One region of the Geodermatophilus sp. SYSU D01186 genome, then DNA from elsewhere that is predicted to be linked to it. Evidence: riboswitches for the same ligand, from Rfam matches in the RefSeq annotation. Region 1 holds a riboswitch; each other region holds the start of a gene.
What was found. Region 1 has a riboswitch for cyclic di-AMP ahead of ACI784_RS09695 (M23 family metallopeptidase). Riboswitches for the same ligand answer to the same signal wherever they lie in the genome.
Positions count from the first base shown of each region.

Region 2: it holds a riboswitch for cyclic di-AMP, as region 1 does, so the genes downstream of both, ACI784_RS11210 (C40 family peptidase) here and ACI784_RS09695 (M23 family metallopeptidase) in region 1, are expected to answer to the same signal.
Region 3: it holds a riboswitch for cyclic di-AMP, as region 1 does, so the genes downstream of both, ACI784_RS12140 (hypothetical protein) here and ACI784_RS09695 (M23 family metallopeptidase) in region 1, are expected to answer to the same signal.
Region 4: it holds a riboswitch for cyclic di-AMP, as region 1 does, so the genes downstream of both, ACI784_RS13285 (C40 family peptidase) here and ACI784_RS09695 (M23 family metallopeptidase) in region 1, are expected to answer to the same signal.

Region 1 is NZ_JBJGYW010000010.1:50,028-55,270, reverse strand. Features, by position in the region: gene ACI784_RS09705 (hypothetical protein) at 379-768, shown strand; tRNA gene ACI784_RS09700 (tRNA-Ile) at 863-936, opposite strand; cyclic di-AMP (ydaO/yuaA leader) riboswitch at 1,340-1,478, shown strand; gene ACI784_RS09695 (M23 family metallopeptidase) at 1,511-2,692, shown strand; gene ACI784_RS09690 (maleylpyruvate isomerase N-terminal domain-containing protein) at 2,761-3,654, opposite strand; gene ACI784_RS09685 (hypothetical protein) at 3,748-3,999, shown strand; gene ACI784_RS09680 (DUF3145 domain-containing protein) at 4,373-4,873, shown strand; gene ACI784_RS09675 (acyl-CoA carboxylase subunit beta) at 5,033-5,243, opposite strand, start outside.
Region 2 is NZ_JBJGYW010000012.1:98,455-103,697, reverse strand. Features, by position in the region: gene ACI784_RS11230 (SMP-30/gluconolactonase/LRE family protein) at 1-755, shown strand, start outside; gene ACI784_RS11225 (hypothetical protein) at 803-1,027, opposite strand; gene ACI784_RS11220 (NAD(P)-dependent oxidoreductase) at 1,081-1,407, opposite strand; gene ACI784_RS11215 (hypothetical protein) at 1,454-1,618, opposite strand; cyclic di-AMP (ydaO/yuaA leader) riboswitch at 1,978-2,104, shown strand; gene ACI784_RS11210 (C40 family peptidase) at 2,120-2,617, shown strand; gene ACI784_RS11205 (hypothetical protein) at 2,641-3,012, opposite strand; gene ACI784_RS11200 (HAD domain-containing protein) at 3,216-3,734, shown strand; gene ACI784_RS11195 (hypothetical protein) at 3,742-4,350, opposite strand; gene ACI784_RS11190 (carbohydrate kinase family protein) at 4,509-5,243, shown strand, end outside.
Region 3 is NZ_JBJGYW010000014.1:35,087-40,329, reverse strand. Features, by position in the region: gene ACI784_RS12150 (sugar kinase) at 1-640, shown strand, start outside; gene ACI784_RS12145 (dihydrodipicolinate synthase family protein) at 643-1,527, shown strand; cyclic di-AMP (ydaO/yuaA leader) riboswitch at 1,679-1,829, shown strand; gene ACI784_RS12140 (hypothetical protein) at 2,109-3,044, shown strand; gene ACI784_RS12135 (ArsC/Spx/MgsR family protein) at 3,060-3,434, opposite strand; partial or broken gene ACI784_RS12130 (SDR family oxidoreductase) at 3,753-4,727, shown strand; gene ACI784_RS12125 (alpha/beta fold hydrolase) at 4,770-5,243, opposite strand, start outside.
Region 4 is NZ_JBJGYW010000016.1:19,140-24,382, forward strand. Features, by position in the region: gene ACI784_RS13270 (mycofactocin-coupled SDR family oxidoreductase) at 335-1,147, shown strand; gene ACI784_RS13275 (phytoene desaturase family protein) at 1,197-2,753, opposite strand; gene ACI784_RS13280 (hypothetical protein) at 2,782-2,961, opposite strand; cyclic di-AMP (ydaO/yuaA leader) riboswitch at 3,161-3,307, shown strand; gene ACI784_RS13285 (C40 family peptidase) at 3,323-4,378, shown strand; gene ACI784_RS13290 (DUF2568 domain-containing protein) at 4,556-4,933, shown strand; gene ACI784_RS13295 (hypothetical protein) at 4,911-5,243, opposite strand, start outside.

The sequences.
Region 1 (5,243 bases):
GTAGATGGAGGTGACCTGTGCCGTGATGGTGCGGACCGACAGGTGCACCGACGCGGTGCTGATCACGCTGTTGCTCGTCATCGGCACCCTGCTGGTCGCGGACGGGCTCAGGGCTGCATGAGCATGGCGGCGCCTCGGATGGGGACCGGTGGGGCGGGTGCGGCTCGAACTGGCGGTCCGTGTGTCCGCCACCTGGGTGTTCACGGATGGCGCGCGCCGCGTACGGCCAGCTGGACAGCCGTGCCGGACCGGTGCTAGGACGGTCCCCGTCCTGTCGCCCGCGAGCTGTGCCGTCGCGAGCGAGAGAGGGGATCGAGGCCGGCCATCGGGTGACGATCGCTACAACGCTGAGGGGCGATGGCTGTGAGAAGACGTCGCATGGCAGTTCCGGCGGTCGCGGCATCGACGGTGATCGGGGTCGTACTCGCGCCTGCGGCCCTGGCCGGCACGGTGCCTGTCGTCACCACGACGTGTCCGAAGACGCTCACCGTCGCCACGTTCGAGCCGGGGGAAGAGGTGTCAGGCAACGCGACCGTGACCTCACGGGACGCAGCAGACCGGCTGAACCGAGGTGAGGGCCTCTTCCTCCTGGAGGAGGGCACGTCCAGGCCGTTCACCATGGCGGTGCACCTGGGCGCCGAGAGCGACGTGAGCCAGCCCTTCTCCTTCACCGCGTCGGGGACCTCGCTGAGCGCTTGCCTGCTCGCGACGACTCACGGTGGTGGGGAGGAGAACATCGGCACCGTGTGGACGAACGTGACGGCATAGCACCTGGGCCATCGCGGGTCGCTCCGCGGGGGAGCCGAGCCGGGACCGGGACGAGGCCCGCAGGACCGAGGCCCCGGCCTGCGGGCCCGATCGGTGGGGCGGGTGGGGCTCGAACCCACGACCCAGGGATTATGAGTCCCATGCTCTGACCGGCTGAGCTACCGCCCCGGTGTGCTCCAGCCTGCCAGATGGCGGCCGGCCGCCGACGGGGCCGTGAGGGTGAGCCCGCCGGGCGGTTTCGGGGGAACTGTGCGCGACATCTCAGCGGCGGCGGCCCGGTGCCCGGGACGTGGCCGCGGCCGCCTGCGGCCCACCGCGCGGCCCGGGCCGTCCTCGCAGGTCACCGCGGGAGTCGCGCGAGCGGTGGAGCGGTCCTGAAGATCAGCTCTCCGGGGTCGCGTACTCACGCCTCGTAGCGGGATGTCACTCCTTCGGGCAACGAGGCGCGCCGGAGGTGTTACTCGATCGTGACCGCGGGGGGTCACTCAAGGTAGTTTTCCCGACGGCCTCGCCGGGTTCCGCTCCTCGACACACGAGGGCACCGGCCTGGCCCCGCCGAACCGCCGACGCCTCCCTCCGGGGGCCGAGACGGACCGGGGACCCACCGTTCCACTGGGGTGAGTCCTGCCTGCGTAGGGGGACGCAGGCGGGTAGGGCGCCGTCCGGCCCGAACCCGTCAGCTAACTCGGTAGGCGGTCGCGAGGATGGGAGAACCGTCGCCTTGGCGACCCTGCACCACCTGATGACCCTGCCTGCGCGCGGAGCGCCGGCCCGCCGGCTGCTGCGTGCGCCTCGCCGGGCGCTCGTCGTCGCCGCCGTGGTCGGCGGGCTGCTGGCCGGCACCCCGGCCGCGCTCGCCGCCCCCACCGTCTCCGGCACCTCCGAGCAGGAGAGCCTGGCCGCCGAGGTCGCCCGCATCGAGCAGTTGGTCACCGCCGCCGAGGAGAAGCTGCAGCGGATGACCGTCGAGGCCGAGGCCGCCGCCGACGCCGCTCTCGTCGCCCGCGCGGAGCTGGCCACCGCCCAGGCTGAGGCCGATGCCACCGCCGCCGAGCTGGCCACCGCCCAGGCCGACGTCGCCGCCGCCGAGGAGGACGTCGCCACCCTGGGGCGGGAGGCCTACATGGGGGCCGACAACCGCTACGGCGACATCGAGCTCATCCTCGACGCCGAGAGCCCCACCGAGTTGCTGCAGCAGGCGGCGACGATGGACGTCCTCGGCGCCCAGCGCGCCGCGCGGCTGACCGACTTCCTCGCCGTCGAGCAGCGGGTCGAGGAGGCCGACCGGGCCGCCCGGGCCGCGGTGACCCGGCTCGACGAGGCCGCCCGCGCCGCCGACGAGGCCGAGGCGGCCGCCACCGCTCACCTCGCCGAGGCGCAGTCCGAGTACGACGCCGTCGCGGCGCAGAAGGCCGCTCTCGACGAGCAGTACCGCGCCGCCGGCGAGCGCCTGCTCGCCGCGCAGGGCGCGGCCGACCCCGCCGCCGCCTTCAACGCCCGGCTCGACGCCCGGGCGCAGGGCACGACCGGCATGCCGACCGCCGGCCGGCTCACCTCCTGCTACGGCGCCCGCTGGGGCACGATGCACCAGGGCATCGACATCGCCGCCCCCATCGGCACCCCGATCTACGTGCCGGAGGACGGCGTCGTCCTCCAGGCGGGGCCGGCCAGCGGCTTCGGCCTGGCCGTGTACGTGCAGCACGCCGACGGTCAGATCACCCTCTACGGCCACGTGAACCAGTTCTCCGTCACCGCGGGCCAGGTGGTGACCGCGGGCCAGCAGATCGCCGAGGTCGGCAACCGTGGCCAGTCCACCGGGCCGCACCTGCACTTCGAGGTGCACCAGGGCGGCCTCTACGCCAACCGGGTCAACCCGATGCCCTGGCTGGCGCAGCACGGCATCGCCCTCGGTGGCGGGTGCTGACCTCGACCTGACCTGACGCGGACGGCCCGCGGCCCCCGGTGCTCCGGCGGCCGCGGGCCGCCGTGCGTTCAGCGGCGGCCGCGCAGCCGCCCGAGCAGGCCGCCGACGCCGCCGAGGGTCTGCGCGGCCAGCTGCAGGATCGGCCCGCCGGGGATGCCCGGCGCGACCTGGACGACCGGGGCCAGCGCGAGCAGCCCGCCGAGCTCGTGCACCCGCAGCCGCCGCCGGGCCAGCGCCGCGACCGGGTTGACCCGACCGGAGGCCGCCTCGAGCAGCAGGTCCGCCGGCGCCTCCACGGCGGTGCCCTGCGGTGCTCCCGGGGCCACCCGCCGCACGGTCCAGCCCGCCGGGTCGGCGGCGAAGGCCCAGCCGCCCTCCGGCGTCGCCAGGGTGGCGCCGCCGGTGATGCCGACGGACGCGGACAGGGCGCCGGTCACGTCCGCGAGGGCCGCCAGGCCCGCCTGCAGGACCGGCTCCGGCACCGGCGGGGCGCCGCACGCTGTGAGGTCCAGCCCGTGCACGGCCAGCTCGTACGCCTGGCCCAGTACGACGCTGAGCAGGGGCAGGGTGCCCACGACCGCGACCGCCGGTGCGGTGTCCAGCTCGACGGGCCCATCGGCGAGGTATCGGGCGGTGGCGTCGCGGTTGCGCCGCAGCGCGGCCAGCACCTCCTCCCGCGTCGCGTCCCGGTGGGCGGCGGTGACCCGGGCGTTGGTCGCGTCGACCTCCGGCGGTGTCCCCGCGCCCCCGGCCCGCGCGGAGGCGACCAGGTCGGCCAGCGCCGTGTGGTCGTCCCAGCAGCCGAGGTGGACGCAGATCTCGTGCGCCCGCCACCCGGGCAGCCGGGAGGGCCGGTCGAGGTCCACCGCCTCCGCCTGGGCGAGGAAGGTGTCCCACGCCGGCAGGACCAGCCCCGCGACCTCGTCACGCCCCGCGTCGGCCATCCCCTGGGATCGCTGCATGGCCCGGCCGTTACCCCGGCAGTCCCGCGGTGTACGCCTCTGCCGTGCGGGGCCGTCTTGTCCGCCGGGGCCGGTCCGGCCAGCCTGGGCGGCATGACACGCAGCGGCACGACCCGCGGCACGGTGATCCGCTGGGACGACGCCCGGAGGGCCGGCCTCGTGGAGGCCCCGGACCTGCCCGGCGACTGCTGGGTGGACGCCTCGGTCGTCGACGGCCCGCGCCACGCGCTCCGCGCCGGGCAGGTGGTCGACGTCGAGTGGACCGAACCGGGGGTCGAGGGTGCGGCGTTCCGGGCGACGCGGGTGGTGCCGCGGGAGGACCTGCAGGCCACACTCGGTGCGTGAACCCCGGGTGTCCTGCCGGTGCACACGGGTGTTCGCCGCTACCCTGCGTGAGGGCAGCGCGGTGCCGCCCGCCGGCTCCTGACGGCCGTTCCGCAGGCCGTGCCGTGGCTCGAGCAGGAGGTGCAGGAGGGGGCGAGCGCACGGTGGACGGGTGCGCCGTCACCGTGGTATGGCCGCTGACCAGCGCGTAGTGGTCCCCCTCGTGACCATCCGTCACATGTGACCCATCCGCCTCATCCGCACTGGCGCGATGGGGTGACCATCGTGCAAACTGTTCCCAGGACCCCTGGTCCACAACCGCCGAACACAGCCTGTCACCGAATCGATCGTCCGTTGGGGAAGACGAGACCGATCGAGTCGATGGAGGTACCCCGTGCAACGACGGTCTACCCAGGGTGTCGTCTTCGTGCACGCGTGCCCGAAGGCGCTCTGCCAGCACGTCGAGTGGGCGCTCGAACGCGTCATCGGCGCGCCGGTCTCCCTGTCGTGGGCCGACCAGCCTGCGGCACACGGTTCCTTCCGTGCCGAGGTGGCCTGGACCGGCGCCCCGGGCACGGGGGCGAAGCTGGTCGCCGCGCTGCGCGCGTGGCCCATGCTCCGCTTCGAGGTGACCGAGGACGCCAGCTACGGCAACGACGGCGAGCGCATGTCGTACGTGCCCGGCCACGGTGTCTACCGCGCGCCCACGAGCGCCAACGGCGACCTCATCGTCACCGAGCAGCAGCTGCGTCACCTGGCCGCCACCGCGACCTCCATCGAGGCGTTCCGGCACGGGGTGGACGAGCTGCTCGGCGCCGCCTGGGACGCCGACCTCGAGGTCTACCGGCACGCCGGCGACGGGCAGCCCGTGACCTGGCTGCACCAGGTGGTCTAGATCACGATCTGACTACGACGGCCCGGTGGCACCCGAGCACTCGTCGTAGGCTGAGGCCGGTCGTCCGGACGTCGTCGGGGAAGCGGCGTCCGGACGACCACGAGCCCCACGTCAGGGCCCGGCACCCCCAGGGGTGCCGGGCCCTGACGCGTTCCCGGCTCAGAGCGGGATGTTGCCGTGGGCCCCGCGTCCGGGCGGGGCCGCCGCGAGGGCGGCGATCAGCCGGCGGCGGGTGCGCGAGGGCTCGACGACCTCGTCGACCACGCCGATCTGCAGCGCCCGGTTCACCCCGCCGGCGATCCGCTCGTGCTCGGCCGCCAGCTGGACGTGCAGCGCCTCCCGCTCGCCGGGCGGGGCGGCGGCCAGCTTC
Region 2 (5,243 bases), on a different contig from region 1:
TCGAGGTGGAGCAGCAGCCGTCGGGGCTCGGCTGGCTGCCCGACGGCTCGCTGGTGGTCGTGTCGATGAAGGACCGCCGCGTGCTCCGGTACGCCGACGGGTCGCTCAGCACGTACGCCGACCTCGCCCGGCACTGCGGGGGGCACCTCAACGACCTCGTCGTGGACGCGCAGGGGCACGTGTTCGTCGGCGACTTCGGCTTCGACCTGATGGGCGGCGGCGCGGCGGCGACCGCGTCGCTCAAGCGGGTCGACCCGGACGGCACGGTCAGCGTCGCCGCCGACGGGCTGCAGTTCCCGAACGGCTCGGTGATCACCCCGGACGGCGGCACGCTGGTCGTCGGCGAGACGCTGGGCAACCGGTACACCGCCTTCGACCTGGGCGCCGACGGGTCGCTGACCAACCGGCGGGTCTGGGCGTCGCTGGGCCCCGAGGTCACCGGGACGACGGTCGACGAGGTGCTCGGTCAGCTGGTGGTCGCCCCGGACGGCTGCGCGCTGGACGCCGAGGGCCTGATCTGGGCCGCCGACGCGGTGGGCGGCCGGCTGGTGCGGGTGGCCGAGGGCGGGCGGGTGGTCGACGAGATCTCCGCGCCGTCCGGGCTCGGGGTGTACGCCTGCATGCTCGGCGGGGACGACGGCCGCACGCTGCTGATGTGCTGCGCGCCGGACTTCTACGAGCACAACCGCGCGCCGGTGCGCGAGGCGGTGCTGCTGGCGACCGAGGTCGACGTCCCCCACGCCGGCCGGCCGTAGTCAGGCGGACGTCCGCCGGCTGTCCCGCTCCTCCGGCTGACCGGGGGTCAGCTCCCGGTGGCGCCGGGAGGCGGCTCCGCCGGGCGCGGCTGCCCGTCACTGCCGGGCACACTGGGGTCGACGGTCCCCATGGTGCCGCCCTGGGCTGCGCGCGGCTCCTCCTGCTGCGACGGCGGCCCGACCAGGTCGGGTTCCTCGCGCTCGCCCGGGTTGCCGCCGGTGGCCTCGTTGGCGCCCCCGTAGGGGCGGCCGGTCATGTTGCCCTCTGTCATCTCCGGACCTCCTCGTCCTGGGTGCGGGGGTGGGTACCCGGGGCGGGCGGCGCTCACGCGGGGGCGAGGACGCGGACCGGGGAGCCGGCGAGGAAGGCGGCGACGTCCTCGACGGCGTCGCGGAAGAACACCTCGTAGGTGGCGCGGGTGACGTAGCCGAGGTGCGGGTGGAGGACGGTGTTCGGCGCGGTCCGGATCGGGGCGTCGGCGGGCAGCGGCTCCCGGTCGTGGACGTCGACGCCTGCCCCGGCGATGCGGCCGTCGCGCAGGGCCCGGACGAGGGCGGCCTCGTCGACGATCGGGCCGCGCGAGGTGTTGACCAGGATCGCGGTCGGCTTCATCCGGGCGAGCTCGGCGGCGCAGGTCAGAGCATGCGGCAACGGCCCCTGCCCGGGGATCCGGGAGGGGCCGCTGCCGGGCGGTGGATCAGTAGCCGCGGCCCCGGCCGTAGCCCTTGCCGCCGCCCTTCTGCTTGGCCTGGTAGTCGGCGATGAACTTCTTGATCTTCGCCTGGTTCTCCGGCTTGCGGGCCTCCTGGATGACCTTCGCCGCGATCCCCGACGCCACGAGCTTCCGGATCATGCCGGCCATGTGGTTCCTCCTCGGTTGGTTGCGTTGATCGTGCCCGCCCAACGGCCCGGCCAACCACCGAGGTTCCCGTGGCGATACGTGGGGTCGTCCCTACGGACGGTCAGGGCACTCCGCATGGGGTCCAACTGCCCTTGACTTCGCTGACCTGCCCAATTGCCAGCAGCGACGGGACCTTGGTCCCGGTGTCCGACGTGGTGGGACTGCGTGTCGCGCGCGTGTCGGCCCGCGTCTCGCCCGGGCGCCCTCGCGCCGGCGCTCGCCCGGCGTGGCCGCGCGCGTGCGTCTAGCGTCCTCTGCGGTCCCGACGGGCCCCCGTTGCCGAAACCGTGGCGACACCCGTCGGACCCCGCCGAACAGGGGCGTGGCCACTGCCGCGCCCGGACCGGGGACCCACCGAAGCACAGGGGTGAAACACGGCCTGTTGCCGTGCCGGGCGACCTCCCGCCCGAACCCGACAGCTAACCCGGTAGGCGGACGGATGGAACAGGAGAACCGTCGTCGATGACGACTGCCCGCACGTCCTCAGCCCGTCGCACCATCCGTGGGATCGCGGTCGCCGCGATCGCCGGCGCCGGGATCGCCCTCACACCCGCCACCGCCTCGGCCGCCCCGGACACCACCGCCGTGTCGGCCGCGGCGGTCGCCAGCCCGGCGGCGCAGAGCGCCGTGAACACCGCACTCGCCCAGGTGGGCGATCCCTACCGCTGGGGCGCCTCCGGCCCCAACGCGTTCGACTGCTCCGGCCTGACCTCGTTCGCCTACCGGGCGGCCGGCGTCGGGCTCCCGCGCACCGCCCGGGCGCAGTCCGGCGCCGGGGTGGCGGTCTCCCGCGACAACCTGCAGCCAGGTGACCTGCTGTTCTTCTACCGCCCCGTCTCGCACGTCGCGATGTACATCGGCAACGGCAAGATGGTGCACGCCTTGCGGCCGGGGCAGCCGGTGAGGGTCGACAACGTGAGCTACATGCCGAGTTACGCCGGCGCCCGCCGCATCGCCTGACCTGCTCTGCCGGTGTCCTGTCGCTAGTGGCGGCAGGGCACCGGCGGCTGGTCGGCCGGCTGCAGCGAGAAGACCGAGCCGGCGTCGCGCGGCCAGGAGTGCAGGAACAGCAGTCCGAGGCGGGTGTTGACGAACGCCTCGGGTCCCGCCTCGCGGACCAGGTCCGCCAGGTGGCCGGTGTCGTGGTTGCGGTGCCGCTGCAGCTCGTCGCCGACGGCCAGCGTGACGACGTCCCCGACGGCACCCATCACGACGACCGGCTGCCAGTGGGCGTCGTCGGCCTGCGCCAGCCGGACGTGCGCCGGGTGCGGGGCGTGGCCGCGGGCGAGGCGGCGGCAGGGAATCGGCGTCTCGACGCGGCTCGAACCCGGGTGTGACTCGAGGTGGTCGGACACTGGCTCCCCCTGGTTCCGTGCTCCACCGGACGACCGGCGGACAGTCAGCGAACCACCTCGCTGCCCCGCTCGCCGGGGTGCCGAACGTCCCGGACGGCGAAGTCGCCCGTGTGGGTGCCCGCTCTGCCGTCGAGGTGACGGACGGCGACGGGTCAGCCGGGCGCGACGCCAGGAAGGGGCCGCGCTCGGGTACGACGGTGGCCATGGCCGCGAGTGGAGACGTGCCGATCCTGCTGCTGGACGTCGACGGCGTGCTCAACGCGGCCTGCAGGGACCTCCCCGAGGGCTGGCGACGCGGGACGTTCAACGGCTTCGTGCTGTCGTGGGACCCGACGGTCACCGCCCGGCTGCGCGAGCTGCACGAGTCGGGCCGGGTGGAGATCCAGTGGCTGACGACCTGGGCCTGCGACGCCGACCGGCTGCTGGCCGAGCCGATGGGGCTCCCGCGCGGGCTGAGGGTGCACGCCCGGGAGGGGGCCGCGCCCACCGGCTTCCGCGGGCCGCTCGGGAGGGCGACGGACTGGTGGAAGCTGGCCTGTGCCCGCGTCGTCGCCGAGGCCGAGCCGGGACGACGCATCGTCTGGATCGACGACGACCTCGCCGAGCAGGCCGCCGACACCGGCGAGTGGCTGGCCGCCCACCCGCACGTGCTGGTGGTCGCACCGACCCTGGGCGTCGGGCTCACGCACGCCCAGCTCGACGAGATCGAGGCGTGGCTGTGAGGTTCGGCTACGAGACGCGGACGAAGTCGCGGCCGTTCCAGTGCCACCGCACGGTGATCGGGATGGACGGGCCCTCGGCACGGTTGTCCTCCGGCGCGTAGGCCCACATCCCGGCCACGATGTCGCCGTCCCGGACCGACAGCGCGGTCGGGTCGTAGAGCGGCGTCAGGACCGTCGACTCCTGCAGCGTGCGCGGGCTGGGCAGGACCGCGAGCCGTTCCCCGTCGGCGGCGAACACCTGGACCTCGTCGAGGATCCCGTTGGACGGCTGCGGGGAGCACTGCAGCAGCACGACCGTGTCGGGCTCGCCGTCCCCGTCGACGTCACCACTCGCGCTGGCCACGAAACGGACGTCGTAGTACTCGTAGTACGGGCTCCGGCTCGCGTCGGCGGGCACACGCGCGGCCCCGCCGTCGAGGTCCGCCCGGAAGCCGCCCGGGACGATCCCGTCGCAGGTCACGCTGTACATGGCGTCGGACCAGTCGGGCGCCGGTTCCGGGGAGGGCCCGGGCTCGGCCCCGCTGCCCCCGGCAGCGGCGCACCCGGCGAGCAGGCACGCCGCGAGGCCGGCCGGTGCTCGCAGCAGCCGGCCCGGCGCGGTCCACGATCCGGACATCGGCGATCACCTCGGCTGCGGAGGGCGCGGAGCTCCCTCCGGACAGGGAGGGTCCCACGGTGCGGCCGTCGTCGGGGGCTGTCGGCGAGTGGCGGTCGGGGCAGTCTGTCCCCGTGGACGTCCCGCGCTGGCCCCGTCCCCCAGGCGCAGGTCCGGTCGTGGCGCTCGGCAAGCTGGTGGCCGACCAGGTGCTGGAGCTGTCCGGACCGCTGGTGACCGGCGGGCAGCAGCGGGTGGTGCGGACGACGTCCGCGGGCGGCGCACCGGCCAACGTGACGGCGAACCTCGCGCGGCTGGGGATGCCGGCGCGACTGGCCGGCTGGGCGGGTGCGGACCCGGTAGCCGACGGGCTGCTCGCGCGGCTGGCCGAGCGTGGGGTCGAGACGGCGGTGGTGCGCCGCGGCCGGACGCCGCTGACGACGGTGCTGGTCCACCTGGACGGCGAGCGCACGCTGCTCGCCGACCGCGGGGAGGGCGGGCTGGAGCCGGCCGACCTCCGCCGCGAGTGGGTGGCCGACGCGGCCGTCCTCTACCTGGACGGCTACGATCTGCTGCGCTTCCCCGTCGCGCTGCGGGCCGCGGCGTCGCTGGCGCACGACGCCGGGGTGCCGGTCAGCGTCGACGTCGCCGCGGCGACCCGGATCCGCGAGTCGGGCGTGGAGGAGTACGGCGAACTGCTGGCCGGGCTGCGACCCGACGTCCTGTTCGCCAACGCCGCCGAGGCGTCGGTGCTGGGGCTGGACGGCGGCCTGCCCGCGTGGGCGCCGGGGCTCAGGCTGGTGCACGCCGGTGACCGGCCGACGCGGGTGCTGACCCGTTCCGGGACGGCGGAGGTGCCGGTCGAGCCCCTGGCGTCGGTGCGGGACACGACCGGCTGCGGGGACGCCTTCGCC
Region 3 (5,243 bases), on a different contig from region 1:
CCACTACTACCGCCGCGGCTCGGCGGCCTCGACCCTCGCCCCGGGCGCCTTCGACCCCGCCGTCCTCGAGGGTGCGGCCTTCCTGCACCTCACCGGGATCACCGGGGCGCTCTCCCCGGAGGCCGCGGAGTTCCTGCCGTGGGCGGCACGGACGGCGCGGGCGGCGGGCGTGCGGGTGAGCTACGACGTCAACTACCGCAGCCGGCTGTGGGAGCCGGCCGCGGCCCGCGCCGCCAGCGAGGCGATGTTCCCGCACGTCGACGTCCTGCTGGCCGGCCACGACGAGGCCCGCGCCCTGTGGGGCTGGGACGACGACACGTGCCTGGAGCGGCTGGCCGACGCCGGGCCCGCCGAGGTCGTGCTCAAGCTCGGCGCGCGCGGCTGCGCGGCCCGGGTGGACGGCGAGCGGCTGACCTCCCCGGGGTTCCCCGCCCGACAGCTCGACCCGGTCGGTGCCGGCGACGCGTTCGCCGCCGGCTACCTCGCGGCCACCCTGTGGGGCTGCGGGCCGGCCGAGCGTCTGCGCACCGCCAACGCCATGGGCGCCTTCTGCGTGCAGGACCGCGGCGACTACGAGGGCCTGCCCAGCCGCCGTGAACTGACCGCGTTCCTGGACCGGACCGTCGACCTCGGGAGGTGACGATGCACCCCGACGACCCCGCCGGCGTGCTCGAGGGTGTCTACGTGGCGAACGTGACGCCCTTCCGCGACGACGAGCGCTTCAGCATCGACGTCGACTCCTACCTGGGCCACGTCCGCTGGCTGGCCGGGCAGGGCGTGGCCGGGGTCATCCCGTTCGGCACCAACGGCGAGGGGCCGTCGGTGTCCCCGCGGGAGAAGCTGGCCGTGCTGGAGGCCCTGCTGCCGGAGGTGGGGCCGCTGCACGTCGTCCCGACGGTGGCGGAGGGGAACCTGCCGGACACCCTGGACCTGCTGGCGGAGTTGGCGGACCTGCCGGTGCGGGCGGTGATGGTGCTCCCGCCGTACTACTTCCGGCCGGCCGCGGCCGAGGGCCTGCGGGTGTTCTACGAGCGGGTCCTGGCCGCCACCCGGCACCCGGTGGTCGTCTACCACATCCCCAAGTACGCGGTGCCCGTCCCCGCGGAGCTCGTGACCGCGCTGCCGGTGTGGGGGGTGAAGGACTCCGGCGGGGAGGCCGGCTACGCCGAGGCCGTGCACGCGGCGGGCAAGGGCGTGCTGGTCGGTACCGAGGACGACCTGCCGGCCCGCCTGCTGACCGCCACCGGCTCGATCTCGGCGCTGGCCAACATCGTCCCCGAGCAGGTCGTCGCGCTCTACCAGCACGTCCGCGGCGGGCGGGCGGCCGACGCCGCGGCGCTGTCGGCCCACCTGCAGCAGGTGCGGGCGATGACCAAGGAGTTCGTCGCGCCGGGGATGCTCAAGCGCATCGCCGAGCGGCGGCACGGGCACCCCATGGGCACCGTGCGCCCGCCCCTGGTGCCGGTGCCGGCGTCCTTCGACGCCGCGGCCGCGGTCGAGCGCGCCGTGGCGGTCCCCGTCGGCTGAGGGTCCAGCCCCTACACCGTCCGGCCGTCGATCGGGCGCTGCGCGACGCGGGTCACCCGACGAAACGACGGCCACGGATTGTCACAACTGCATAACGACGGTTACGGTGGGGTGGTCCGCTCGACCGTCGCGTCCCCGCCCGGGGAGCCCCGAACGGACGCCGCCGAGTCGCCCTCCGGGGTGAGCCGGGGACCCATCGCAGTACTGGGGTGAATCCCGCTCCGGGCATCCGTCCGGAACGAGTAGGGCTGCTTCCCGCCCGAACCCGTCAGCTAACTCGGTAGGCGGCCATCGGAAGAACGGAGAGCCGCCGGATGGCGCGCCCTTGCCCTGCAGCACGACCCTGCCCGAGCCGGTACCGCCCGAGCCGGGTGCCCCCGCGCACCTGATCGCACGCGGCCGTCCCTGACGCACGCCGCCCGCGGGCCCACCTCGAGCACCTCCGCTCGACCGGCTGACCGCCGCTTCCCCGGTGACCCGCGCAGGCGCCCGGACGACCGCAGCCCCGCTGCCCGCTCGCCCCCGCAGCCCGCCGCCCTCCGGCGCGCCGCTGCGCCGTAGACCCCGGAGCACACCCCCTCATGGACCCCCGCACGACAACCGGTCGCGCCGCCGACCGCCGCAGCGGTTCGCGCCGCCGTCCCCCGGCGACCGTCCGCCGTCCCGCGCTGTACCTCGGCGTGGCCACCGCCGGCGCCCTCATGGTCAACGTCCTGTTCGGCTCGGACCCGGCCGCGCAGGCCGAGGCCGGGCCGTCGGAGTCGGTCAGCGTCGCCGCTGAGCTCGGGCTGACCGCCGACTCCGCCCCCGCCGCCCAGGCGACGCCGGACCTGGAGTCGCTCGAGCAGCTGACCGCCAGCCGCAGCAGCCGCGAGGCCGAGCAGACCGCGGCGCAGCAGGCCCAGGCCGCCGCCGACCAGGCCGAGCTGGACCGCCGGAAGGCCGAGGAGGAGGCCGCAGCGCGGGCCGCCGAGGCCGCGAAGGCTGCCGAGGCCGCGAAGGCTGCCGAGGCCGCGAAGGCCGCCGAGGCCGCGAAGGCTGCCGAGGCCGCGCAGGCCGCCGAGGCCGCGAAGGCCGCCCAGGCGGCGAAGGCCGCCCCGCAACGTTCCGGTGGGTCCGCCGGAACGGCCGCGGCCTCGGGGAGCGTCGCGGCCACCACCGTCGCGCGCATCACCAACACCGCCGGGCCCACGAAGCCCCCGGCGCAGGCGGCCGCCAACGCGGTGGTCAGCAACGTGCCCGGCGCCGCCGGCATCACCATCGGCGGCACCCGTGCCAGCGCCGCCGACCCGGGCGGCCACCCCTCGGGCCTGGCGCTGGACTACATGACCAGCTCCGCGCTCGGGGACACGATCGCCCAGTACCACATCGCCCACTGGGACGAGCTGGGCGTGGACTACATCATCTGGAAGCAGCGGATGCTCAGCTCGCCGAACGGTGCCTGGAAGGCCATGGCCGACCGCGGCAGCCCGACGGCCAACCACATGGACCACGTCCACGTGAACTACCGGGGCTGACCGCCTCCCCGGCGGTCACGGCCGCCCGTGCGCGTCGCGGGCGGCCGCGACCACCTCGGTCAGCGTCTCGTCGTCCCGGGCGACCCACGCCCGGCCGTCGTCGGTGAGCACGAGCGGGCGCTGGATCAGCCTCGGGTGCTGCACCAGCAGCCGGACCCACGTGTCGGCGTCCCGGGGGAGGTCCCGCAGCCCGAGCTCGCGGGCCAGCGGCTCGGACATCCGCGTGACGTCCCACGGCTGCAGCGCGAGCGCGCCCAGCGCGGCGCGCAGCTCCGACTCGGTCGGCGGGTCGTCGAGGTAGCGGCGCAGGGTGTACTCCACGCCGGCCTCCTCCAGGTGGTCGCGCGCGGTGCGGCACTTGGAACAGGACGGGTTGAACCAGACCTCCACAGTGCGACCCTATGGTGCCCACGCCGATCGGCAGACGTCCTAGACATCTGTTGCGGGGTGCACCGGTCGGCGGCATGCTGGTCGGCGGGCGGGGCCCTGGGGCGTTCCCTCGGGTGCGCCCCGCCCGCCAACGTCCGACACGGGGGTTTGGGCGACGCCGTCCGAGGGCACCCCGTCGGCCGACCGGCCCCGGCGTGGCCGTGAAACCCCCGCGCCGGGGCCGTGGCGCGTGCGCACCCGGGCCGGCCCCGGTGTCGCGCCGGACACATCCGGCCGACACGCCCAGCGGCCGCGTCTCGCCGGGGTGGGGCACCCGCCATGGCACAGACACGGTTGAAGCCGGTGGGCGAGCAGGTCGTCGTCGTGATGGGCGCGTCGAGCGGCATCGGCCGCGCGATCGCGGCCCGGTTCGCCGCCGAGGGTGCGCGGGTCGTCGTCGCGGCACGGGGCGAGGCGGGGCTGCGGTCCCTCGTCGAGGAGATCCGGGCGGCCGGCGGCGAGGCCTGCGCCGTGGTCGCCGAGGTCGCCGACGCGGCCCAGGTGCGACGGGTGGCCCAGCGCGCGGTCGACGAGTACGGCCGGCTGGACACGTGGGTGCACGCCGCCGCCGTCCTGCTCGTCGCCCCGTTCGAGGAGACGACGCCGGAGGAGTTCCAGCGGGTCGTCGACGTCGACCTGATGGGCCAGGTCCACGGGGCCATGGCCGCCCTGCCGCACCTCAGGCGGGACGGCGGCGCGTTCGTCTCCATCTCCTCGATGGGCGCCGAGCGCGGGGTGCCCCTCCAGACGGCCTACTGCGCGACCAAGCACGGCATCGACGGGTTCCTGGAGACGCTCCGGACCGAGGTGCGCCGGGGGGGCCTGCCGGTCAGCATCACCCAGGTCCTGCCCGCGACCATCAACACTCCGCTGTTCGACCAGGCGCGGACGAAGATCGGCGTCAAGCCCGTCGCGCCGCCGCCGATCTACCAGCCCGAGGTCGTCGTGGAGGCCGTCCTGCACGCCGCGGAGCACCCGGTCCGGGACGTCGTCGCCGGCGGGTCGGCGAAGGCGCTGATCCTCGGCGAGAAGCTCGCCCCCCGCCTGGTCGACGCGCTCATGACCCGCTTCGGGTTCGAGGCCCACGACACGGGCGTGCCCGAGCCGGCCGACGCGCCGGACAACCTCTTCGCCCCCCTGGACGGGTACGACACCGCCCGGGACGGGTTCGACGGCCAGGCGCGGGAGCGCAGCCTGTACACGTCGCTGCGGCGGCACCCCGTCGTCGGCCGGATCCCGCTGGCGGCGGAGGCGCTGGCCGCGGCGGGTCTGGTCCTCCGGCCGCTGATCCCGTGGTCAGCGGCCGGAGGCGGCCGCGGCGCGGTCCACGAGGCGGACCACCCGCCGCGGGACGTCGGCGATCGCGCTGTGGCCGGCGAACGGCAGCAGGCGGAAGCGGGCGGAGGGCACCAGGAGCGCCAGCCACGCGGCCTGGCTCAGCGTCATGACGTCGTGGGTGCCCTGCGCGACGACGACCGGGCAGTCGACGGCCCAGTAGTCGATCGTGGCCTCGCGCACGACGGCGGAGCGGACCAGCCGCCAGAAGTCCTCGGTGTCGGCGAACGCGCGGACCAGTGCCGCGGCCTCGGCGGCCGGCGTGCGCCATCCGCGCGCCCGCAGGAGGCTCAGTGCCGCCGTGCGCGGCACGGCCCCGTGGAGCACGGCGTCGGCGACCGGGGCGAGTGCGCCGAAGCCGAGGCGGGCCACGGCGAGCAGGGCGACCTGGACGGCCCGCTCCGGGGGTGTGAGCGGTCCGGTGGGCGCGATGGC
Region 4 (5,243 bases), on a different contig from region 1:
AGCACAACATACCGGTATCCCGGACAAAAGCCGAGGGGGAAAGCTGCTGGGCCAGTGGAGGTTCCGCCCCTGGATTGTGGCCCAGGCGGCCGTGTCCGTCGCCCATGCCGGAGCCCCCGCGGAGCCCCGCTCCCCGTCAGATGCGGGCAGCGAGCCGGCGGCGGTGCGATCGGCCATCCCCGTCCGGAACCCGACCGATCCTCGGTCCCACAGCCCGCTGCCGGAGGCATGAGACCCGGCAGCACGGTCCGCCATGGACCCCGGGGGTGAGCCGCCCGGCCGCCCCGTCGAGCAGGAGCGCTGCTTCGCAGCGACGACAGGAGAGGAGCCCCACGTGGGCAAGCTGGATGGCAAGGTCGCCGTCATCACCGGGGGCGGGCGCGGCCAGGGCCGCTCCCACGCAGTGCGGCTGGCGAGCGAGGGTGCCGACGTCGTCATCTGTGACATCACCCAGCAGGTGGGCTCGGTGCCGTTCGAGACCGGGCGCCCCGGCGACATGGAGGAGACCGTCGCGGAGGTCGAGAAGCTGGACCGTCGCTGCGTCGCCCTGGAGGCCGACGTCCGCAGCACCGCGGACATGCAGCGCCTCGCCGACACGGCGATGAGCGAGTTCGGTCGGATCGACTTCCTGCTCGCCAACGCCGGCATCCTCAGCCTGTCGGACAGCACCTGGGAGCTCACCGACGAGCAGTGGGACGACATGATCGACATCAACCTGACGGGTGTGTTCAAGGCCTGTCGAGCCGTCGTCCCGCACATGCGCGCCGGGGGCAACGGTGGATCGATCATCATCACGTCGTCCATTGCCGGGCTCCGCGGTGTCGCCGGTTGCACGCACTACACGGCCGCCAAGCACGGCATCGTCGGCCTCATGCGCACACTGGCCCGGGAGCTCGCGCCGGAGATGATCCGCGTCAACACCCTCCACCCGACCGGAGTGGACTCCCCCATGTCGAACAACGACTACTTCCCGAAGTGGCTGGAGGAGCACGAGGAGCTCGGTAACGCGATGCGGTTCAACCTCATGCCGGTCGACGCGATGCCGATGGCGGACGTCTCGGCGGTCGTGGCCTTCCTCTGCTCGGACGAGGCCAAGTGGATCACCGGCTCGACTGTGCAGGTGGACGCCGGCTTCATGCTCAAGTAGCCGACGCGAGCCCGGCCCGCCGTTCCGCCCGTGCGGAAGGCGGGCCGGGTCAGCGGCGGTCCAGCAGGGCGCGGGCCGCCGCGTGGCCGCCCAGGCCGCTGACCGCCCCGCCGCGGACCGTGCCCCCCGAGGAGGCGGCGACCACCCGCGGGTGGGCCGTGGCGACGCCCCAGGTGCCCACCTCGTCCGGGGTCGCGGCCACCGGCCAGGCGAGGTCGCCGTGGAAGATGTGGCCGCCGGGCATCGCGAGGGACTCCTCGACGTCCAGCGGGGACGCCGCCTGCAGGCAGAGCTCGCCGTCGCCGTCACGGGCCAGGCAGTCCAGCAGCGGCTCGGCCAGGTGCGCGTCGAGCTGGGCGACGACCCGCCGCACCGCCTCCCGGCGGGTGCCCACCGGGTCGTCGCGGAACAGCGCCGCCGGTGTGTGCAGGCCGAACAGGGTGAGCGTCTGGTACCCCGCCGCCTGCTCGGCCGGCCCCAGGATCGAGGGGTCGGACAGCGAGTGGCAGTACACCTCGAACGGGATGACGTCGGGCAGCCGGCCGGCGGCGGCCTGCGCGTGGGCCGCGTCGAGCTGGCCCGCGGCCTCGTCGACGTGGAAGGTGCCGGCGAAGGCGATGGCGGGGTCGACGCCCGAGCGCAGCCGGGGCAGCCGCGCCAGCACCATGTTGACCTTGAGCTGGGCGCCGTCGGTGGTGGGCCGGGGCGGTGCGCCGGTCAGCCGGTCGAGCACCGCGGGCGCCGCGCCGCAGACCACGTGCCCGGCGTCCACCGCGCGCTCGGTGCCGTCGTCGTCGGTCCAGTGCACCGTGACGCCGTCGGCGCGCGGCTCCAGCGCGGTCACCGTGGCGCGGGTGACCAGCTCGGCGCCGGCCCCGCGGGCCGCGGCGGCCATGGCGCCGGTGACCGCGCCCATGCCGCCCACCGGCACCCGCCAGCGCCCCGTGCCGTTGCCGACCACGTGGTAGAGGAAGCAGCGGCCGGCGGCCGAGCCGGGGTCGTGCACGTCGGCGAAGGTGCCGATGAGCCCGTCGGTCAGTGCCACGCCCTGCACCACGTCCGAGGTCAGGTGGTCGCCCACGACGTCGGCCAGGGGGCGCTGCTGGAGGTCCTGCCACAGCTGCGGGTCGCGCAGCCGGCCGGCCAGCTCCTGAGGGGAGAGCAGCGGCTCGATGAGGGTGGGGGCGAGGTCCTCGGCCAGCGTGGCCAGGCGGCCGTAGAAGCGCTGCCAGCCGGCCAGTTCGGCGTCTGAGCCGGTCAGCGCGCGGAACGAGGCGGCCGTGGCCGGCCCCTCGTCCCGCTCCACGAGCAGCCCCGCGCCCCCGGGGACGGCGGTGTAGGAGGCCACGGCGCGGTCGGCGAGGGTCACCTCCAGGTCGAGGTCGGCGACGATCCGGTCGGGCAGGAGGCTCACCAGGTACGAGTAGGCCGACAGCCGGACGTCGACGCCGGGGAACACCTGCTCGCTGACCGCGGCGCCGCCCACCCGTTCGCGGCGCTCGAGCACCAGCACCGACCAGCCGGCCCTGGCCAGGTAGGCCGCGGCCACCAGCCCGTTGTGCCCACCACCGACGACGACGGCGTCGTACGCGCCCGCTCCGCTCACCGGCGGACCGTAGCCGGTGCCGGCACCGTCAGCTGCCCTCGGCGGGCGCGTCCTCGCTCTCCTCGCAGCCCTGCCCGGGAGCCTGCTCGGCGGTGCCGCAGTCCTGCTCGTTGCGGTTCACGTCGGTGTTCCCGCCGGTCTCGGTGCTGCTGCACCCGGCGAGCACCCCGGCGAGGAGGAGGGCGGCCAGGGGGCGTCTGAGGTCCATGCGCTGGACGTGCTCGCGGGGAGCGGTCGCCAAACCCCACCGGCACCACCGGACCCACCGGTCCCGCGTGTGTGGCGGATGGAGTCGAGAGTCCACCAAATCACATCCAGGTAATTGTCACGGCAGCGTCACGGCCCTTACGGTGTGTGTGTCCGGCGGGGCGCTCCGTCACCAACCTGGGTGACACCCCGAGGACGCCGCCGAGCACGCGCCCTCCTCCCCGGGGGCGCGGGGCCGGGGACCCACCGCAGCACTGGGGTGAAGCGCGCACGGCCGTGGCCGGCGCGCCGGGCGCCTTCCCGCCCGAACCCGTCAGCTAACCCGGTAGGCGGCCGTGGAAGAAACGGAGTGCCGCCGCCCCATGGCGTCCCCTCGCACCGCCCGCCGCGCTGCCCTCGTCCTGGCCGTCACCGGCGCCCTCGGCATCACCCTCGTGCCGTCGTCCGCCGAAGCGGAGGAGCCGGCCACCGCGCAGGAGGCCGCCGCCCTGGTCGCGGCCCGCGGCCACGAGCTGGAGGTCGTCACCGAGGAGTTCAACGAGGCCCGCGAGGCCCTCGCCGCCCAGCAGGCCGCCGCCCAGCAGGCCGCCGCGGCGGTGACCGACGCGCAGGGCGCGGTGACCGCGGCCCAGCAGCAGGTCCGCGGCATCGCCCGCAGTGCCTTCACCGGCGACAGCATGGGCTCGCTGCAGGCGCTCATGACCAGCGGCTCGGCCGAGGAGTTCGTCAACCGGGTCACGCTGCTGGAGACCGTCGCCGGCCACCAGAACGTGCTGCTGGACCAGGCCGTCGCGGCCGGCGAGGTCGCCGCGGAGGCCCAGGCGGTGGCCGACCGCGCCGCCACCGAGGCCCAGGCGCAGTACGACGCCGTCGCCGCGCAGCAGGCCGACCTGCAGGAGCAGATCAACGCCTACCAGGCCGACTACGCCCGGCTGTCCGCCGACGAGCGGCGGGCCGCCCTCGAGGCGGCCGCGACCGCCCACGGTGGCGGGGCCGAGCGCGCCAGCCGCGCCGAGCGCTCCGCGCCGGCGCCCGCGGCCTCCGCGCCGGTGGTGGTCGGTAGCGGGGCTGTCCAGACCGCGATCGACACGGCCATGGCCCAGCGTGGCAAGCCCTACGTCTGGGCGGCGGCCGGGCCGGGCTCCTACGACTGCTCCGGGCTCGTGCAGTACGCCTTCAAGGCCGCCGGCATCAGCCTGCCGCACTCCAGCCGCATGCAGGCGTCCATGGGCACCCAGGTGTCCCGGGCCGAGGCGCGCCCCGGTGACCTGGTCGCCTTCTACAGCCCGGTCAGCCACATCGGCATCTACCTCGGCAACGGCCAGATGGTGCACGCGCCGACCTCCGGCGACGTCGTCAAGGTCGCCAGCGTCGACGCCATGGGCGCCACGCCGCGGTTCAACCGCATCGCCGGCTGAGAAAGGGCCCCGTCCTCTCCCCCTCGCCTGCTCGGGGCGGTGCCCTGGACGGGGTCATCCCGGAGCCCCGGTCGCACGACGCGACCGGGGCTCCGCGCGTCTCCGGACCTTGACCGCGCCGACGCGCTCGTGAACACTGATCTCGAAAGAGAGCACTGTTCACAACAGGAGGTGGGTATGGCGCAGGCATGGCAGTGGGCCTGGGCGGGCGTCGCGTTCGCCGCGGAGCTCGGCGCGCTCGGTGCGCTCGGGTACTGGGGCGCCACCGCCGGCGCGACGACGGCCGGCCGCTGGCTCCTCGGTCTCGGCCTACCCCTGGGGGTGGCCGTCCTGTGGGGCGTGTTCGCTGCGCCGCAGGCCGTGGTGCAGGTGGCCGCGCTCGCCGTCCTCGTGAAGGTCGTCGTCTTCGGGGGCGCGGTGGCCGCGCTGCTGGTCAGCGGCTCGCCGCGGCTGGCCGTCGTCCTCGCCGCGGCGGCCGTGCTCGGCACCGTGCTCTCCGGGCCCCTCACCTCCCCGGCGTCGGCGGACGCCGTCAGCGCCCCGGCCCTCCGCTGACCTCCTGCAGCAGCCCCCACACGAACCGCGCCCGGGCCCCGCCGGGCAGCGCGACCTCCCAGCGGGTGACCACGCCGGGGTCGACGCTGCGTGCCCCGGGCAGGCCGACGACGTCGTCGAGCACGTGCTCCCACACCAGCAGCCGCGCCGCGGACGCGGGTGGGACGGGTGAGCCTGGCGCCCGGACCAGGTGCTCGTTGAGCACCGACCCGCCGGGACCGGACAGCACCTCCCAGTAGAGGTGGGGCCACAGCGGCACCGGCCACCGGCGGACCTGGACGTCGAGGTCGCCGAACCGGCGGTCCTCGAG